DNA from 3 places in the Sporosarcina sp. Y1011 genome. Region 3 is predicted to be linked to each of the others. Evidence: riboswitches for the same ligand, from Rfam matches in the RefSeq annotation. Region 3 holds a riboswitch; each other region holds the start of a gene.

Region 1 (5,767 bases), on a different contig from region 3:
GTAGATGTTGTAACCGGTGCATCCATGTCATACCAGTTCATCTTATCAGTACCTAGCATTCTCGCTTTGGCGTTCAAGTATTCCACGAAAGGTGCTTTATTTTCGCCAATTGCTCCCCACATTGCATCCAGCGTCTCTTCACTCATTCGATTGCGGAGCAGGGGTTCTTTCAATACGGAATCCCAGCCGCGTTTCTTGTATACTTCCAGTCTAAATCCTGCGATATGATTTAAGGCAGATGCAAAAAAGTCTTCTTTTCCTTGCCATGCTTCTTCCAATGCTTCAAATGAATGTTTTCGTATGGATGCATCTGCATGTGAACTTAGATTATTCGCCTGCCCTACAGAAAGTTCTTTTTCTTCTCCGTCAAGTTCAATTTTTATCTTAATATCACCGACCAACATATCATACAATTGGCCCCACCCATGATAACCATCTACACTCAAAGAAGTGATAATACTTTCTTCTTCTTCGGACAATTTCAATTCCACTTCTTTGCGCCATTCATTCAGTACGAATGCAAATTCTTTTAATTCATCTGATACCATAAGCCCATTCCATGTATCTTCATCAGCTTTAGCAAGTGTTTGTTGAATGATAAGCCAGACTGTTGAGAAGCGTGCCCCTAGTGAAGCCGTTTCCCCTTGCAGTTGCAATGCTTTTTTATCAGTCGTGTCAGCCGCTAGAAAACAGCCAATGACAGCGCCTGCCTGCGACATATTAAGTGCTGCGTCAACCAGTGATTCAATAAGATTTGCAACGGCTTGTGAATCGGTTGCAGACTGGGGAACTGGAAATTTTGAAGCTGTTTCTTCTAACGAACTGATTTTCTCCTTTACACCATCTAAGTGTGTCCGCAATTCGTTTGATTCACTTCCACCTTTGAAGAAAACGTCAAGATCCCAGACTTCCGAATATTTTTTAAGCGCCATATTAATTCCCCCTTCACTTCATTCTAAATCTTCTAAAAACACCATCTAATTATAACATGAATCTTCGGTATGCGAAATTATGCAATTGTGACGGAAGGTTCATACTTTCCTTCGCAGGGTCCAGCTTTCCTCTGTATACTATTCAGTAGGGGGATTTAAATATGTTTAGAATACTACTCATGGTACTTTCACTCATTGCAGTTATTGTTGTCAACGCAACTGCAAATATATTACCTATCAATGGAAAAACAACTGGTGAAATCTCAAATAGTTTACCGGTATTATTTACACCGGCTGATTATGTCTTTTCAATATGGGCAGTTATATATATGCTACTGGCTTTCTGGTTATATGGCTTCATACGGAATAAGGCAAACGTTGAACATGCATTGTTCAACCGTAGAGCAGTTTTTTTTGTAATCAGCTGCCTATTTAATATCGCTTGGATCCTACTTTGGCATTTCGGTTATTTTAAATGGACGATTGTTATCATATTAGGACTTCTGTTAGCGCTATTGTCCATTTATTTTACCTACTCCAAAAAAGATAATTCCTTTTTCGGTAGGGTTCCAATTGCAGTCTATCTCGGATGGACTTTTGTCGCAGCAATTACAAATATCAGTTATGTCCTCACTTTGCATGAGTGGAGTGGATTGGGATTAAGTACCCCATTATGGACCGTCATTTACTTGACCATTGCTACTGCAATTGCTCTTCATTACCTATACCATTATGCAGATATTTCTCTAGCTCTCGTCTTTGTTTGGGCATTTATCGGTATCGCTGTAAAAAATGGTATAAATGAGTTATTTGTTACTACCGCAGCTCTGTTTCTTGCAGCCACCATTATCGGCTTCATGGTCATCAACAGAAAATCGCTTGCAACCAAATAAGAAACCGCCATTCTTCCATAAGGAAGGACGGCGGTTTCTTATTTAGGCTCAAGTAGCCGGGGTGCTGTAGTAAATAATATGGACGCAACGATTGCCGTCAATATTATTGCAGGGATCATATAGGAAGCGTTATAAACAAGAGAATATAACCAGACAGGCTGTCCTTCAGGCGCATAGGAAGCAAAGAACACAATGCCACCGATGAAGTGAATCAGGTATCGGAGAAGCCCCCCTATGATTGTCCCAATGACGATTGCGGCAACCACTGAACCTTTCTTACCTTTCGTTTTACTACTTAACAGCCAAGCTAGTGTTACGCCTGCCAGACCCACAACGGCATAAGCCACGAAATAATCGAGCGCCGCTTGAACAGGGTTTAATACATAGCCCCCTGTTACCAACTGCAGCAGTCCACTTACAAAACCTGTAAGCATACCCCCTGCAATTCCCCAACGGAATGCCATAACAACTACCGGTAGCATTGACAACGTAACCGATCCGCCTTGAGGCATTGAAAATCCGATTTTATCTAGAACAAAAGAAATTGCTCCTAAAATAGCAACCTCAAGTAATAATTGAAGTCTTTTCCTATCCATCTCAAATTCTCCTCCTACCTAGTTGTAGCGTAGGATGTGGGCATAAAAAAAAAGACATCCCGGATAGAATGGGACATCAAATATGTCAGTTTCCATCCACATTCCTACGCAAGAATAATCTTACAGGTTCTAAGGGTCAGAACTTCATGTCCAATCTCAGCCAAAACAGGCACCCCTTGTGGTTAAAGTTATTCAAATGTCTATTTCATTGTATAGGAGGGTAATCCTATAAGCAAGATGATTAACAAACATAGTGATTTTCCTATATAGTAAAAGTTGAACGGAGGAATCTACATGACAAACAGTAAACTATTAGCTGCTCTATGCTATTTTAGTGTCTTCTTCTCCCCTTTGCTTCTTCCCATCATTGTTTATTTTGTTACAGATGATCGAGAAGTGAAATCCCATGCAAAACGTTCTTTAGTTTCACACCTTGTTCCTGTCATCCTCCTTATTGCTACAATTGTCATATTTTCTTTTTCAATGTTTTCCTTTACGGAGAGTATCAATGGAATGCCGAGCACAAACTTCGGATTTTGGCAACTTACGCCATTCTTATTCATGCTTATCTATGGACTACTGCTTATGGCCATTCTAGTATGGAATGTTTTTCAAGGTGTTAAGGTATTGAGATGAATGTTTACTAAACCTCTATTTCGGGAAAATGATAAACATATGCTTTCACTAGGAGTGATTATTTATGAAAATTGGAAAACTTTTAAAAACCGCTATGAAATGGGCGCCCATTATCTACCCGGTTGTGAAAAAAGCCATGTCAAATAAAAAAACATCAGGTACATTAAAACCAAGAAGATAATAAGATGGTCTACAAACATTTTTCTGGTTTGTAGACTTTTTTGTTCTGTTTATTATGATATAGTATGATATAGAAAAGAATGCACGGTAGAAAGGACTTGGAAATAATGATTGCAAAAACGGTAGAGGAAATTGAAGCTTTAAAAAAAATCGGCAAAATTGTAGCCGAAATCAGAGACGTGATGAAAGAAGCGACAATCCCCGGTAAAACAACAAAAGAAATTGATGACATAGGCGGACGTCTCTTCAAAGAGAAAGGCGCAATTTCAGGACCGATTGCAGAATATGACTTCCCTGGAAATACATGCATTAGCGTCAACAGTGAAGTTGCGCATGGCATGCCAGGTTCCCGCATTATAGAGGATGGAGATCTCGTTAACATCGATGTCTCCGGTTCATATAATGGATACTTCGCTGATACTGGTATTTCATTTGTCGTCGGTACGCCTGATGAAAAGAAACAGCAATTATGTGATGTAGCTAAAAGTGCATTTGAGCGTGCAATGACGAAGGTCAAAGCCGGTTCCAGTTTAAACCAAATTGGAAAAGCGGTTGAACGCGAAGCAAAAGAACACGGCTTGAAAGTCATCAAGAACTTGACTGGCCACGGCATCGGGAAAGCATTGCACGAAGAACCATCCCACGTGCTCAACTATTATGATGCTTGGGATAAGACACTTCTGAAAGAAGGGATGGTTCTAGCGGTTGAGCCCTTTATCTCTGAAAAAGCAGAGCATATCATCGAGTCTGGGGACGGATGGACCTTCATCACACCTGACAAGTCGCTCGTTGCACAAATCGAGCATACGATTATCGTTACAAAAGGTGAACCAATTATACTGACACAACTCTAATAACAAAAAAGGGCTGTTCCCCGTCAATCCAATGTAGTTGGGTTGACGGGGACAGCCTTTTTTTCATTTCTTTTTGGGAAGTCCAATTGTTTTCGAATTGCCTTCTGCAAGGTGGCCTTTATACCATACTTTTTGAACCGTTTTAATACCTTTTGTCAGCTTGCGGTAATCACGTTCTTCCGCATATGATAATAGCGTCAATACTTCTCCATCTCCGCCTGCACGTCCTGTTCTACCAGAGCGGTGCAAGTACTGTTCAACTGTGTGAGGCACATCTACATGGATAACATGCGTCAACCCATCGATGTCCAGTCCTCGTGCAGCCAAATCTGTTGCTATTAAAATCTGTAATTCACCTTTACGGAAACTTTCCAATGTTTGCTGTCTCTCAAATTTCGTCATTTCTGAATGAAGGACTGCTATTGGTGCTTCGTTATACTTGAGCTTCATTTCTTTCATGCGAAGCTGATCCACATTGTTAATAAATGCAAGAGCACGAATTCCCTTCAAATAAGAAATCCCACGCAATACATCCGTTTTGTCCCGTGCATCTGTCTTCACAAATGAATGGACGACGGTACCTGACTTCGGCATTTCTTCCGGGCCAACTTGGATGCGAATTGGATTATTCATAAACTTGCTAGCAACAATTTCAATTTCATCTGTTATTGTTGCAGATACGGCAACAACTTGTCTTTCCGGATTTGCCGCCTCAATCATACTTTTCACGATAACGCGATGATCACGCGCTAGCAGCTGATCGCCTTCGTCGAGAACGATGTGACGAATATCGTGCATTTTTAATTTTTTCACTTTAATGAGTTCAGCCAAACGACCGGGTGTTCCAACAACGATTGTCGGTTTTTTCTTCAACTGTTCAATCTGACGCTGCATATTAGCCCCGCCAATTAATTGTGTCACAGTAATACCCGTCCCTGTCACCCATTCTCTGATGACGTTGACGATTTGCATCGACAGCTCCTGAGAAGGTGTAATAATCAATGCCTGTGTCTGTTTTTTATCGCCATCGACCAATTGTAGAAGCGGTAGTACAAATGCAAGTGTCTTACCCGAACCAGTCGGTGATTCTGCCACGATATCTTTGCCTGCAATCATTTCTGGAATCATTTTTTCCTGGATGGGCATTTCATATTCAAATTTCCATTTTTCTTTAATCATATCGTCAAAATTCTCTAAGAAGGACATCATTATCCCTACTTTCACTCTAATCTCTTCAGTTTATCATAAGACGCCCTTGGAGACTCTATTTCTGACAAAACTGTTTAAGGTTTTCGTCTTGCGTTGACTAACTGTTCGAATGCATAAGCAAAACCTATAAGCTCCGGTTCAGTAAATGCTTTACCTGAAAATGTTAAACCGAATGGCTCGCCTACTTCTGTATAATCCGCAGGGACCGTAATGGACGGAAAGCCTGCTGCCGCTCCGAAACTGCATCCATGATCTTGCGGAAAAACCAGCGCTTGAATATCGTGCTCGTCAAACACTTTTCCAAGTGCAATGTCACCCGCTAGATGACGATTACGAAGAAGCGCCTCGATATAAGCACGTTCCGTTAGTGTCCCGCTTGTCCGCTCAACCTTCTCCAACATTACTTGACCGAATTTCAATGTCTCATCTGCGTGTTCATTGTTGAAACGGATGATGTCTGCCAGTGT
Region 2 (5,767 bases), 170 kb from region 3:
TATGATTTTAGTGCGGCTTACATTTGGGAAATCAATTCACATCATGAAGGAACTCCTGAACAGCTGACAAACATCATTTCTACAATTAAAAGCGAAAATGCTCGGGGCTTATTTTTAGAAACGAGTGTCGATCCCCGAAGCATGGAAATGGTATCTCGCGAAACTAATGTGCCAATTAAAGGGAAAATATTTACAGATTCCTTAGGGAAACCAGGTGAAGATGGCGATACGTATATAAAAATGTTGAAATGGAACACGGACATGATTTTTAATGGTTTGAATGACCAATAGACTACAAAGCGGCTTGACCTTTCAAATGGAAAGTTCAGGCCGCTTTTGTCATTTTAGATTAATAAAAATACCTTCAAGATTTACATCTTTCTTTAATAATCCATATTCCTTCATCCATTTGGCAGTTACTTTCCATGTTTCTTCATCTTGTTCCCCAAATGTATGAGGAGCTTTCATTTTGGGCAGTAGAATTGACAGAGATTCTTTTTCAACCTCTTCTACGAGTGGGAAATTGGCTGTATCCTGATTTTTCAAGAGAATTGATAGTGCTGCTTCAGGATCTTTTTCAATATCATCAAACGCTCTTGCGGAAGCTCGCCAAAATGCTTCAATGTTCTTCTGATCTTTCTTCCATGTATCATCACTTGTTACGACAACAAGTTCATAAAATGAAGGTACGCCGTAATCTGTAGGATCCATCACACCAGTTGGGTAACCTTCAAATTCGAGCAGGGGTACTTCATGATTGATGTATGCACCAATTACAGCTTCTGCACTTTTCGAAACGAGTGATGAATTCAATTCAAATCCTACGTCAACCATTTTCGTTTTATTATAATCGGCTCCGTCCGCTTCCATCATTGTTTGGAGAATGGCTTCGTTCAGTGGAATCCCTGTATAACCAATTGTCTTCCCCTCTAAATCTTTAGGTGTTTTAATCCCGGTTTCTTTTAGAAATGCGACATGATTAAGCGGAGATCGGACTAGGGCTCCGACCGATTTAACATCTATGTTCTGCTCGGATTTTGCAATAATGACATCCGGTTGATAGGTGATTCCCATAGTTACTTTACTAGCGGCTGCAAGATTAATGGGATCTGTTGGATTTGCAGGAAATTGAATATCAACTTCAATTCCTTCTTCTTTAAAATAGCCTTTTTCCTGTGCGACATACAAGAAACTGTGAACTGCATTTGGATACCAGTCGAGCATGATGCTAACTTTATTGTCTTTTTCTACATTACAAGCGCTCAGCAGTAAAATAAGTGCGATGCATGATAGGGATAATATGATTTTCCTCAATTTTTAGTCCTCCATTTTAACAGTCGATTTTCAATGAATGTGATTCCCATGAAAAATGTAATTCCAACGAGGGTCAGTACAAGAATAGGTGCAAATACAGCTGCACCATCGAACTGAGTCATCATTCGGCGACTAAAGTATCCAAGACCAGCCTGCGCCCCGAGCCATTCCCCGATTGCTGCGCCAATCACACTCAATGTAACGGCAATCTTCAATCCTGAAAAGAAGTGGGGTAGGGCAGTGGGAACAGAATATTTCAAGAAAATATCCTGTTTTTTTGCGCCCATTGTTAAAAAAAGCTCGCGTATTTCTTTACTTCCAGAAGATAGCCCGTCGTATGTATTTACAGTAATCGGGAAAAAGGTGATGAGTACTGTAACTGCGACTTTACTCCAAATTGTGTATCCGAACCAGAGGACAAAAATAGGTGCAAGTGCAATAATAGGAATCATTTGTGAAGCTATTAAAATCGGATAGAGCGCTTTTCGAACTCTGGGACTGGAAGACATCCAAACGGCGATTGCAACTCCTGAAATAATTGAAATGACTAGTCCGATGATAATTGTTAGTAAAGTCATCGGTAAGTGCTTTAACAACAGTATTTCTTTTAGCTCCCAAAAACGGATTAAAATTTGAATAGGAGAAGGCAAGATGAATGGTTTATCGTAAAGTCTTGCACCTAGCTCCCAGATGCTACCGAATAACGCAATAATAAGAAGTGAGGTAATGTTTTTCATTGCATTACCTCACTACGTAGCGTATTTAGCAATTGTTCCTTTAGCTCAAGCAAATCCGTTCGATGTAAATCACTTCTTGTTCTAGGCCTTTCAAGTGGAACGCTGATTTCTTCGAATGTAGTAACCGGCTCATTTCTTAACAGGAAAATACGGTCTGATAAAAATAGCGCTTCTTCAACGTCATGTGTAATGAATAATACAGTAAATTGATGTATCTTCCATTGATCAATTAGCCACTCTTGCATTGATAACTTAGTTATCGCATCTAATGCAGAAAATGGTTCATCCAGCAGGAGAAGGGAATTTCCGGAAAGGACAGCGCGCAAAAAAGCGACTCGCTGTTTCATCCCGCCAGAAAGTTCCGCCGGATATTTTTTTTCTGTACCGCCAAGACCGAACTCCTTTAATAACGGTAATACCTGATTATTTGCAGACTGCTGTTTCATCCCTTTTAGTTCAAGTGGGAGACATGCATTTTCTAAAATCGTGCGCCAAGGCAGAAGCAAATCCTGCTGCGGCATATAACCGACGCTACCAAGGCGGCGGTTGTTTTGAACCCCATCGAGTGAAATGGTGCCAGAAGTAGGTTCATCTAATCCTGTTACAAGTCGGAAGATGGTACTTTTACCGGAACCACTAACCCCGATTATTGAAATGAATTCACCGGGAAGTACATTAAATGATAGATTTTCCAGTATGTTGTTGCTTGAATGATAGGCGAATGATACATTGTCAAACGATAACATTAGAGTTTTCAACCCCGGGCCACATCTGTTTCGTGTTGGCCATATCCCAAAACATATATTCATAGCGAGTTGTATTAAGGAAGATTTCTTCGAGCTTTAATAGTTCATGTTCAGGTTTTCCTTCTGCAGATTTATTCATCAAATCGATACACCAGATTGCGAGATCGCCGAAATCTTCGGACGAATACATGCGTATCCAATCACCGTATAACGGATGTTCAGCTGCGCTTGGAATCGCATTTAGCTCTTTACCTATTTCCCAGTAACTCCACGCGCATGGAAGAAGTGCAGCCATAACTTCGGCGACAGTACCGTTTTGGCTGACATGTAACATGTAGTGCGTATAGGCAAGCACGATAGGAGAGGGCTTTGCGTTTTCTAGTTCATGTTCAGAAATACCGAACCGGAGCGCATAACTACGATGTAGTACCATTTCTGTATTCAGTGTGCCATCAAGTAGCGTAGCGAACTTGCCCATTGTTTCCAAGTCGTCGGCTTTTACAGCCCCAATTGCAAAAACTTTTGCATAATCAATCAAATATAAATAATCTTGTACCATGTAGAATCTAAATTTATCGGGGTCTAGGGTACCATTGCCAATCCCTTGAACGAACGGATGGCTGTGATTCTGTCTCCAAATTGGTGTTATTTTTTCCAGTAAGCGGTCAGTAAACTTCATCTCTCCAACACTCCCTAAAATTGATAGCCAACCAAAAACCCACTCCTTGAAAAAGAAGTGGGTTGTAGACTGTCAATTGTATCTGCAAAAACAGACTGGCAGAAATATTGTGTCAGCACCTCTTCCTTACGCTGGTATTAACCAGTTCAAGTTATAAGGGTCAAGACACATGCCTCTCTCAGCTCTGTTAGAGCACCCCTAGCGGTGGATCTTATGAAATTGGATTCATCTCTAATATAAGCATAGAAAAATTGGGAGGTCAACCTTAATCTTGGAATTGAAAAAAGGAATGCATGTTTCATTTTTCTCGGTTTGTCCTGTAAAGTAGTAGAAAAGATCATTGAAAGGGGAAATGACAGTGAAGTTTTTCCATACTGCAGACTGGCATTTAGGTAAGCTTGTTCAAGGCATTTACATGACAGACGGACAACGGTATGTTCTTGACCAATTTATAGAGGCAATCATAGAGGAGAAACCCGATGCGGTCGTCATCGCAGGGGATTTGTATGACCGGGCAGTACCGCCAACAGAAGCCGTTGCGTTGCTCGATGACTTGCTCGAACGAATCACCATAGAACTAGGGACGCCGGTCCTCGCTATTAGCGGTAACCATGATAGTCCTGGGCGTCTCCATTTTGGCAGCGGATTGATGCGGGCAAACGGTTATCATATAGCCGGTCAACTGACGAAAGTTATTGAGCCGGTCGTTTTGACGGATGAATTCGGCGAAGTCCATTTTCACCTGGTTCCATTTGCAGATCCTTCCGTCGTGAAACATATACATGGAGATGAAACGATTGCGAATCATAATGACGCGATGAAAAAAGTGATAGAAGGGATTCGCCCCCAGATGTCAAATAGTGCGCGACACGTTTTTGTTGGACATGCGTTTGTAACACCTCATGGAGAAAGCGAAGACAACACAAGTGATTCGGAACGGCCACTCGCGATTGGCGGTGCGGAATACGTATCGGCACATCTTTTTGAACCGTTCCATTACACGGCACTTGGTCATTTGCATCAGGCGCATTATGTATTGAATGAGTCAGTCCGTTTTGCAGGTTCGCCGATGAAATATTCGATTTCAGAAGAACATCATAAAAAAGGTTTTTTCATTGTCGATATGGACGCTGATGGACACACCATTATTGAAAAACGTGAGTTGAAACCGGAACATGATATGCGGACGGTCGAAGGTACGATGGAAGATATCTTATTGCATCCTATAAGTAAGGATTATGTTTTCGTGAAATTGCTGGATGAAACGCCGGTTTTATTTCCAATGGAAAAAGTTCGTTCAGTCTATCCGAATGCGATGCATGTTGAGCGTAAAATGGTCAAGCTGACTGCGAATGGAGTGGACGAACAAGAGAGGACGGAACATGGTAAACACGATGATTTAGCATTATTTAAAGCATTTTACGAAGAAATGAAAGGCGAGGCAGCAGACGCGGAAACGGAAGAATTGTTTGCGCAAGTTCTCCATGAAGTTATGCAGAAGGAGGGGACGGGACTTTGAGACCTATTCAATTGACGATGACAGCGTTCGGTCCGTATAAAGGGACGGAAACAGTCGATTTCAGGGAATTGAAAGACAATCGGCTATTCGTCATTTCGGGTGCCACCGGGGCGGGAAAAACGACGATATTCGATGGTATTTGTTTTGCATTGTACGGCCAGGCGAGTGGAGAAGACCGGACGGATATCCGAGCGATGCGTAGCGACTTTGCTGACGATACAGTTCAGACGGCAGTCGAGTTGACGTTTCAGATACATAAAAGAACATACCGTATCATGCGGCAAATCCCCTATATAAAACAAGGAAACAAATCTGAAACGACTGCACGGAGCGAGTTTTATGAACTTACGGAAAACGGGGAAATACCACTGGTTGACAGGCAAATCGTTTCTGAAATCAACAAAAAGGCGGAAGAACTGATAGGTTTCACACAGGCACAATTTAGTCAGATTGTTATGTTGCCGCAAGGAGAGTTCCGAAAATTTCTAACATCTGATACAGAAAACAAAGAAACAATTATGCGCAAAATATTCAAGACGGATCAGTACCGTGAAATTGTGGAGCAGTTGAAAGGGCAGAAAGACGGTGCACAGGCGACGCTTACCAAAGAAATACAATTAAGCGAAGGGCATATTGGTCAAATAACATCCTTACTGCCGGAACGGGAATCCTCAGTTTTTACTGTCTTGGCAAATGAATATTATAACGTGAACCAAGTCGTACTAGGATTGGAGGAGGAACTCACATTTTATCAAGAAAATACAGTTATCGT
Region 3 (5,767 bases):
TGTAATTCCCTTTTCACTAACAGCTTTTACATAAGGATGTTTCTTCAGTATTCTTTGTTCTTGATCAGTAAATAATATCTTTGACATAGGTTCTGCTGTTGGACTTATGTTTTCCTTGTAATCTCCAGCGAAGGCGCCTTACTGGGGTAGCCGAAGCAATAAGACTGACAGTGGTCTTCTGTCTGGCTTATTGCGGGAGGCATCCCCAAGCGCCAAGCGTTGTTGGTGGGATTCTTTATGTCAACATATAATCGTTGTTATTTCCATTATAAATAAAAGTACCCTCATAAGAGAGACTTTTTTAAAGTGTCTATCTTATAGGGTACATTGTAGTTGCTTGAGGAGTTTTTTTATAGCATATAAGTGTTGCAGGTCAAGCAATTTCAGATGAACTATTAAAGTTTCGCGTATTTAGGATCAGCCACTTTTACAAGTTGCTTACCTAGATTCGTTCCTTTAAATAAACCAAGGAATGCCTCTGGTGTATTTTCAAATCCTTCAACAATTGTTTCTTCATATTTCAGTTTACCTTGCAGTAGCCATTTAGCTAAGTCAGTAAACCCTCTTTCAAAATCAGTAGAAAAATCGCCTAGGGTGAAGCCTTGCATCATAGCGCTCGTCTTAATCATAGCCGATTGAATACGTGGTCCAGCATCTTTTCCTTCTGCGTTGTAGGAAGAGATTGATCCGCATAATGGAATACGGGCATTTCGATTTAGCATAGTAAAAACAGCGTCTGAAACGTCCCCGCCGACATTATCGAAATAGACATCTACTCCGTCAGGAACGGCATTTTTAAGGTCTGTCCAAAAACTTTCTTTCTTATAATTCACAGCTGCATCAAAGCCGAGTACATTCAATAAGTAGTCAATCTTTTCATCTGAACCAGCAATACCTACTACTTTTGCCCCGTTGATTTTCGCGATTTGTCCAACTGCTGAACCAACAGCCCCGGCAGCACCAGAAACGACGACCGTTTCACCTTCTTTAGGTTTTCCGATATCAAGCAATCCAAAATATGCAGTTAAGCCTGTCAAACCGAGAATACCTAAATGTGTTGAAATAGGCGCCAACTTAGGGTCTATTTTGCGAATTTCATTTGCAGTGGCTACGGTATATTCAGCCCAACTGAGATTTCCAGTAATTACATCACCTTGTTTGAAGGCGTCCGACAGGGATTCAACCACCTCACCCACGACACCCCCAGAAATGACCTTATTCAATTCAAATGGAGCAATATATGACTTGGCATCTTGCATTCTTCCACGCATGTATGGATCTACAGACAAATAAAGCGTCCGTACTAAAATTTCATTTACTTTTGGTGAGGGAACTGAACTTTTTACAAAGGTAAAGTCTTCTTTGGTAGGCATTCCAGTGGGCCGATTTGCTAGATGAATTTCCTGTTGTATCAATTGTGTCATTGCAATTCCTCCTTTGTAGTTTGCCGAATTTGTTGGCAATAGAAACCCTAACACTCAGGAGTTACCAAGGTCAATGATTATAGCCTGGCGTCTCATTTTCATTGATTTGCTATTTTCCCGAATTGCTTTGGTGTTGGCACCGGTGTCTTAATCTCAGCAGACACCTGTGGAGGAACCCCAAAATAGTATCCAAAAGTGTTATAATTATAGTTAACTATAACTATTATGTTATTAATATGAACTAGTGGAGGACTTTAAATAAACATGAAGAAAAAGCACATACTTTTTTTGGCTTTGACCTTAATAGTGGCTTTACCAACGTCAGCTACTGTTGTATTAGCAACTAACGAGGCGGAAGTTCAAGCTGTTAAACAAAAAGAAGTCACGACTGCCGCAAAATTTACGGATATTCCAAATAGTCATTGGGCGAAAAATGAAGTTATGCAACTTGTGGAGATTGCTTCCAAAGCATCGTTTTTATCTAATGAACAGTTAGGGTACACAATGAAAATAAAGAACGTATTGCGTAATATTGGATTAACGCAATATCTTCCTGAAGGGGAAGAACGAACGGATGCATTATGAACCTCGTTCTTGGCTTAATCATAAAGAAAACACGAATTGAATAGAAGACTGCTAGGGGAGCCAATTTGGCTGAGACGCATCATGCATGTAAACCCTTCGAACCTGATCTAGTTCATTCTAGCGTAGGGAAGCAACTGAACTCTACATCAAATGAATGTAACTACGTAGAGAACAGCCGCTTTCCGATTATGGAAGGCGGCTGTTTTCTGTTCCATCGCAAATTCAATGAACTAGGGGTTTCCCATCATACACGCTTCGGCGCATTAGCTCTGTTAATGCACCGAATTCAATATTGCAATCTATCCAGTACGGATTTACTTTACTAAAAATTAAATAAAGAATGGATGATTGAAATGGAAAATAGTATTAGCAACTTGGTTGATGAACGTCAAGAGGAGCTATTGCAATTACTTGCAGATCTAGTTCAGTTTCCGACTGTCAGCCCGCCTGCAAGAAATACAGCCGAGGTGCAGCAGTATATTCAAGAGTTTTTAAAACAAGAAAAATTCGATACAGCCAGTTGGGATGTGTTCCCTGGTGATCCAAACGTGGTAGGCATAAAAAAAGGGACAGATGGAGCTCTGTTTAACAGCTTACTCATTAATGGTCATATTGATGTTGCGGAAGTTGGGGATGAAACAGAATGGACTGTGCCTGTCTTTGAACTGACAACTAAAGATGGAAATGCATATGGACGAGGAACGTCCGATATGAAAGGTGCAGTGGCAGCGACTTTACTAGCCGTAAAATTATTAAACGAACTAGGTGTGGAACTTAAAGGTGATTTGCAGATTCAGACTGTCATTGGGGAGGAAGCAGGAGAAGCTGGAACACTTTCGTGTATGGAAAAAGGCTATACAGCAGACTTTGCAATCGTCGTCGATAGTAGCGATAGTCAAATTCATGGCCAGGGTGGAGTAATAACCGGCTGGATAACGATTAAAAGTAAGGAAGTTTACCATGATGCAATGAGGATGAGTATGCTTAATGCGGGCGGAAACGTTAATGGGGCCAGTGCTATTGAGAAGATGATGAAAGTAATTGCCGGACTACAAGACTTAGAGCGTCACTGGGCCGTGACAAAACAATATCCAGGTTTTGTACCTGGTAGCAACACCATCAATCCTGCAGTTATAGAAGGCGGAAGACACGCGGCTTTTGTAGCGGATGAATGCCGGCTTTGGATCACCGTTCATTTTTATCCGAATGAAACCTATCAATCTGTGATAAATGAAATCGAGGAACATTTGAACCATGTAGCAAAAGCTGATCCATGGTTAAGAGAAAATCCCATTCACTATCGCTGGGGTGGAAAATCGATGATTGAAGAACGCGGGGAAATATTCCCTGCACTTGAAATGAATGAGGGGCATGCGGCCGTTCAACTTCTAGCATACTGTCATGAACACACCGAAAAAAGTCCCGTAATCATCGGCATGTCAAGAACAGTAACAGATGCAGGATGGATAGGCGAAGCAGGGATTCCCACAGTTATTTATGGTCCTGGGAAGTTGGAAGAGGCCCATACAGTTGATGAAAAAATAAACATTGAAGAACTAATGGCTTTTACAAAAACGCTTATGATATTTATAAATAAGTGGTGCAATTTGAAAAGAATGGAGAGCAAGTAGTCTCCCCATTCATCTAATACTATTATGCTATTATATGTTGCTTAATAAGTGAAGTCATTTCTTATGCGTCATCAAATGATTGGTATGTTTCAAGAGGTAGATGATCAAAGGATAACCTTACCTAGTGGTTTCCCGTCGAACGATGGGAGCTACTTCTGTTGCTAACATTTCAATACTTGCTGCGACTGAAGAAAACGGCAAGCCTCCGATATCCATTTGTGCAATGAAGCGTTGGTGTCCAAATAATTCGTGTTGATGAAGAATCTTCTCGACTATTTGCTGAGGGCTGCCAACAAATAGTCCGGTTTCGGGACTGGCCATATGGTCGAAATCAGAACGAGAAATTCTCGTACTCATTCCACGTTGTTTGTTCACGTACCCCCAGTAATTTGCATAGTAGGGATAGAAATCGTCTTTTGCTTGTTGTGAAGTCTTTGCTATATACGTGTGTCCTGTTACAGCTATTTTTAGATCCTCTTCAAGATGCCCTGCATCTTTGCCTGCTTGACGATACAAATCAACAAGTGGCTTAAAACGAATTGGGTCGCCGCCAAGTATGGCTAATGCTAAACCAGTTCCAAGTTTGCCTGCTCGTATTGCACTTTCAGGTGTGCCACCGACACCAACCCAAATCGGCAGTTTATCTTGAACAGGCCGGGGGGCAATCATAGAATTAGTTAGAGGCGAACGGAATGACCCATTCCAACTGACGATTTCATTCGCATTCAATTGTTGGAGAAGTCGAATATTTTCATCGAAGAGCTCGTCATAATTGTTTAATTCATGGCCGAATAACGGAAAGGATTCTACGAATGCACCACGACCTGTAATAATCTCAGCACGGCCATTCGAAATCAAATCCAGTGTTGCAAAATCCTCGAATAGACGAACGGGGTCGACCGTACTCAAAACAGTCGTTGCACTCGTCAATTTAATACGCTTTGTGTTTTGTGCCACTGCTGCAAGAACAACTGGCGGAGCCGATATTGCATAATCCAAGCGATGATGCTCACCGACACCAAAAATATCAAGTCCGACTTCTTCAGTCAACTTTCCAATCGCCATTACTTCATGAAGGCGCTGTTGAATACTTATTGTGTTTCCAGTTTGAGGATCTGGACCAAGATCCCCGAAGGTATATATTCCAATCTCAATTCCAGATTTCTTGGTTTCTTTTGGCATAGTACTCATCTCCCAAAACCTAGTTATTCTGCTTCAGAAACAAGAGTAAAACGTTCATTTATATGTTGAGGATTCTCGATTTCATCAAGAACTGCGACTGCGTAATCTGCATAACTTACGTAGCTATCACCTTTTGAATTTACCATTAAATTGTCTTTTCCTTTTTGATACGAACCCGTTCTTTTTCCTTCAGGATTGAAGAATGCTGCTGGGCTAATGAATGTCCATTTAACTCCACTCGTCTTTTGCAGATCTAGTAAGTTCTGTCCTTGATTGGAAGCAGTTGCAAAGTATTCTTTAGGGAATTCGGGTGTGTCAATTAGGCGGATGGTTTTAGCTTCATCTACAAACAAGCTACCTGCACCACCTATAACAATTAATCTTGTTTTGGGAGCGGCTTTAAACACTTCTATTAATGCTTTTCCAGCATCTACATGGAGGTGTTCTTTTCCTGCAGGAGCGCCGAATGCATTTACGACAACATCAAATTGCTGAATGTCTTCAGCTTGCAGGTCAAATATATCTTTTTCGAGAATGTTCGTTTTTTCCCCAGACATTTTTGCTGCGTTTCTAACGATAGCTGTAACTTCGTGTCCTCGGTCAATCGCTTCTTTTACAATAAGACTTCCTGCTTTTCCTGTTGCTCCGATAATTCCAATGTTCATAATAATTCCTCCAGTTTTTTTGGCACATATTTACTAATATGCTCCTAATGATTTGTAGCTATTCATGATATTAATTTAGAATGTAACTGTAATGGTTACAGTTACAACGGTAACCAAAAAATCGAATAAACTATCCAATTTTTTGTGTTAATACCGATATTAACTCTTCCATCGAAATTTCATGTAAAACAGATTCCATCGCATCTTGAGCCCGTAGTAAAATCAGTTCAAGAACAGCCTCAATATTGGCACCAACAGGGCAATTTGGATTTGGTTTTTC

What was found. A riboswitch is a leader RNA that binds a small molecule or an ion and turns the genes downstream of it on or off. The one in region 3 is predicted to bind thiamine pyrophosphate.
Region 1: it holds a riboswitch for thiamine pyrophosphate, as region 3 does, so the genes downstream of both, thiT (energy-coupled thiamine transporter ThiT) here and AC25Y5_RS00200 (acetylornithine deacetylase) in region 3, are expected to answer to the same signal.
Region 2: it holds a riboswitch for thiamine pyrophosphate, as region 3 does, so the genes downstream of both, tenA (thiaminase II) here and AC25Y5_RS00200 (acetylornithine deacetylase) in region 3, are expected to answer to the same signal.

What each region holds. Positions count from the first base shown of each region.
Region 1 covers NZ_JBYHFP010000017.1:41,025-46,791, reverse strand. Annotated here, with positions in the region: gene AC25Y5_RS15355 (M3 family oligoendopeptidase) at 1-932, opposite strand, end outside; gene AC25Y5_RS15350 (tryptophan-rich sensory protein) at 1,094-1,825, shown strand; gene thiT (energy-coupled thiamine transporter ThiT) at 1,864-2,421, opposite strand; TPP riboswitch at 2,506-2,608, opposite strand; gene AC25Y5_RS15340 (magnetosome magnetite crystal formation protein family) at 2,716-3,057, shown strand; gene AC25Y5_RS15335 (hypothetical protein) at 3,122-3,238, shown strand; gene map (type I methionyl aminopeptidase) at 3,345-4,091, shown strand; gene AC25Y5_RS15325 (DEAD/DEAH box helicase) at 4,155-5,297, opposite strand; gene AC25Y5_RS15320 (amidase family protein) at 5,375-5,767, opposite strand, start outside.
Region 2 covers NZ_JBYHFP010000001.1:209,265-215,031, forward strand. Annotated here, with positions in the region: gene AC25Y5_RS01080 (metal ABC transporter substrate-binding protein) at 1-291, shown strand, start outside; gene AC25Y5_RS01085 (ABC transporter substrate-binding protein) at 340-1,314, opposite strand; gene AC25Y5_RS01090 (ABC transporter permease) at 1,311-2,051, opposite strand; gene AC25Y5_RS01095 (ABC transporter ATP-binding protein) at 2,048-2,797, opposite strand; gene tenA (thiaminase II) at 2,784-3,476, opposite strand; TPP riboswitch at 3,583-3,686, opposite strand; gene AC25Y5_RS01105 (exonuclease SbcCD subunit D) at 3,835-4,995, shown strand; gene AC25Y5_RS01110 (AAA family ATPase) at 4,992-5,767, shown strand, end outside.
Region 3 covers NZ_JBYHFP010000001.1:41,907-47,673, forward strand. Annotated here, with positions in the region: gene AC25Y5_RS00190 (NADP-dependent oxidoreductase) at 396-1,424, opposite strand; gene AC25Y5_RS00195 (hypothetical protein) at 1,689-2,009, shown strand; TPP riboswitch at 2,053-2,155, shown strand; gene AC25Y5_RS00200 (acetylornithine deacetylase) at 2,363-3,640, shown strand; gene AC25Y5_RS00205 (LLM class flavin-dependent oxidoreductase) at 3,758-4,822, opposite strand; gene AC25Y5_RS00210 (NAD(P)-dependent oxidoreductase) at 4,846-5,487, opposite strand; gene AC25Y5_RS00215 (Rrf2 family transcriptional regulator) at 5,618-5,767, opposite strand, start outside.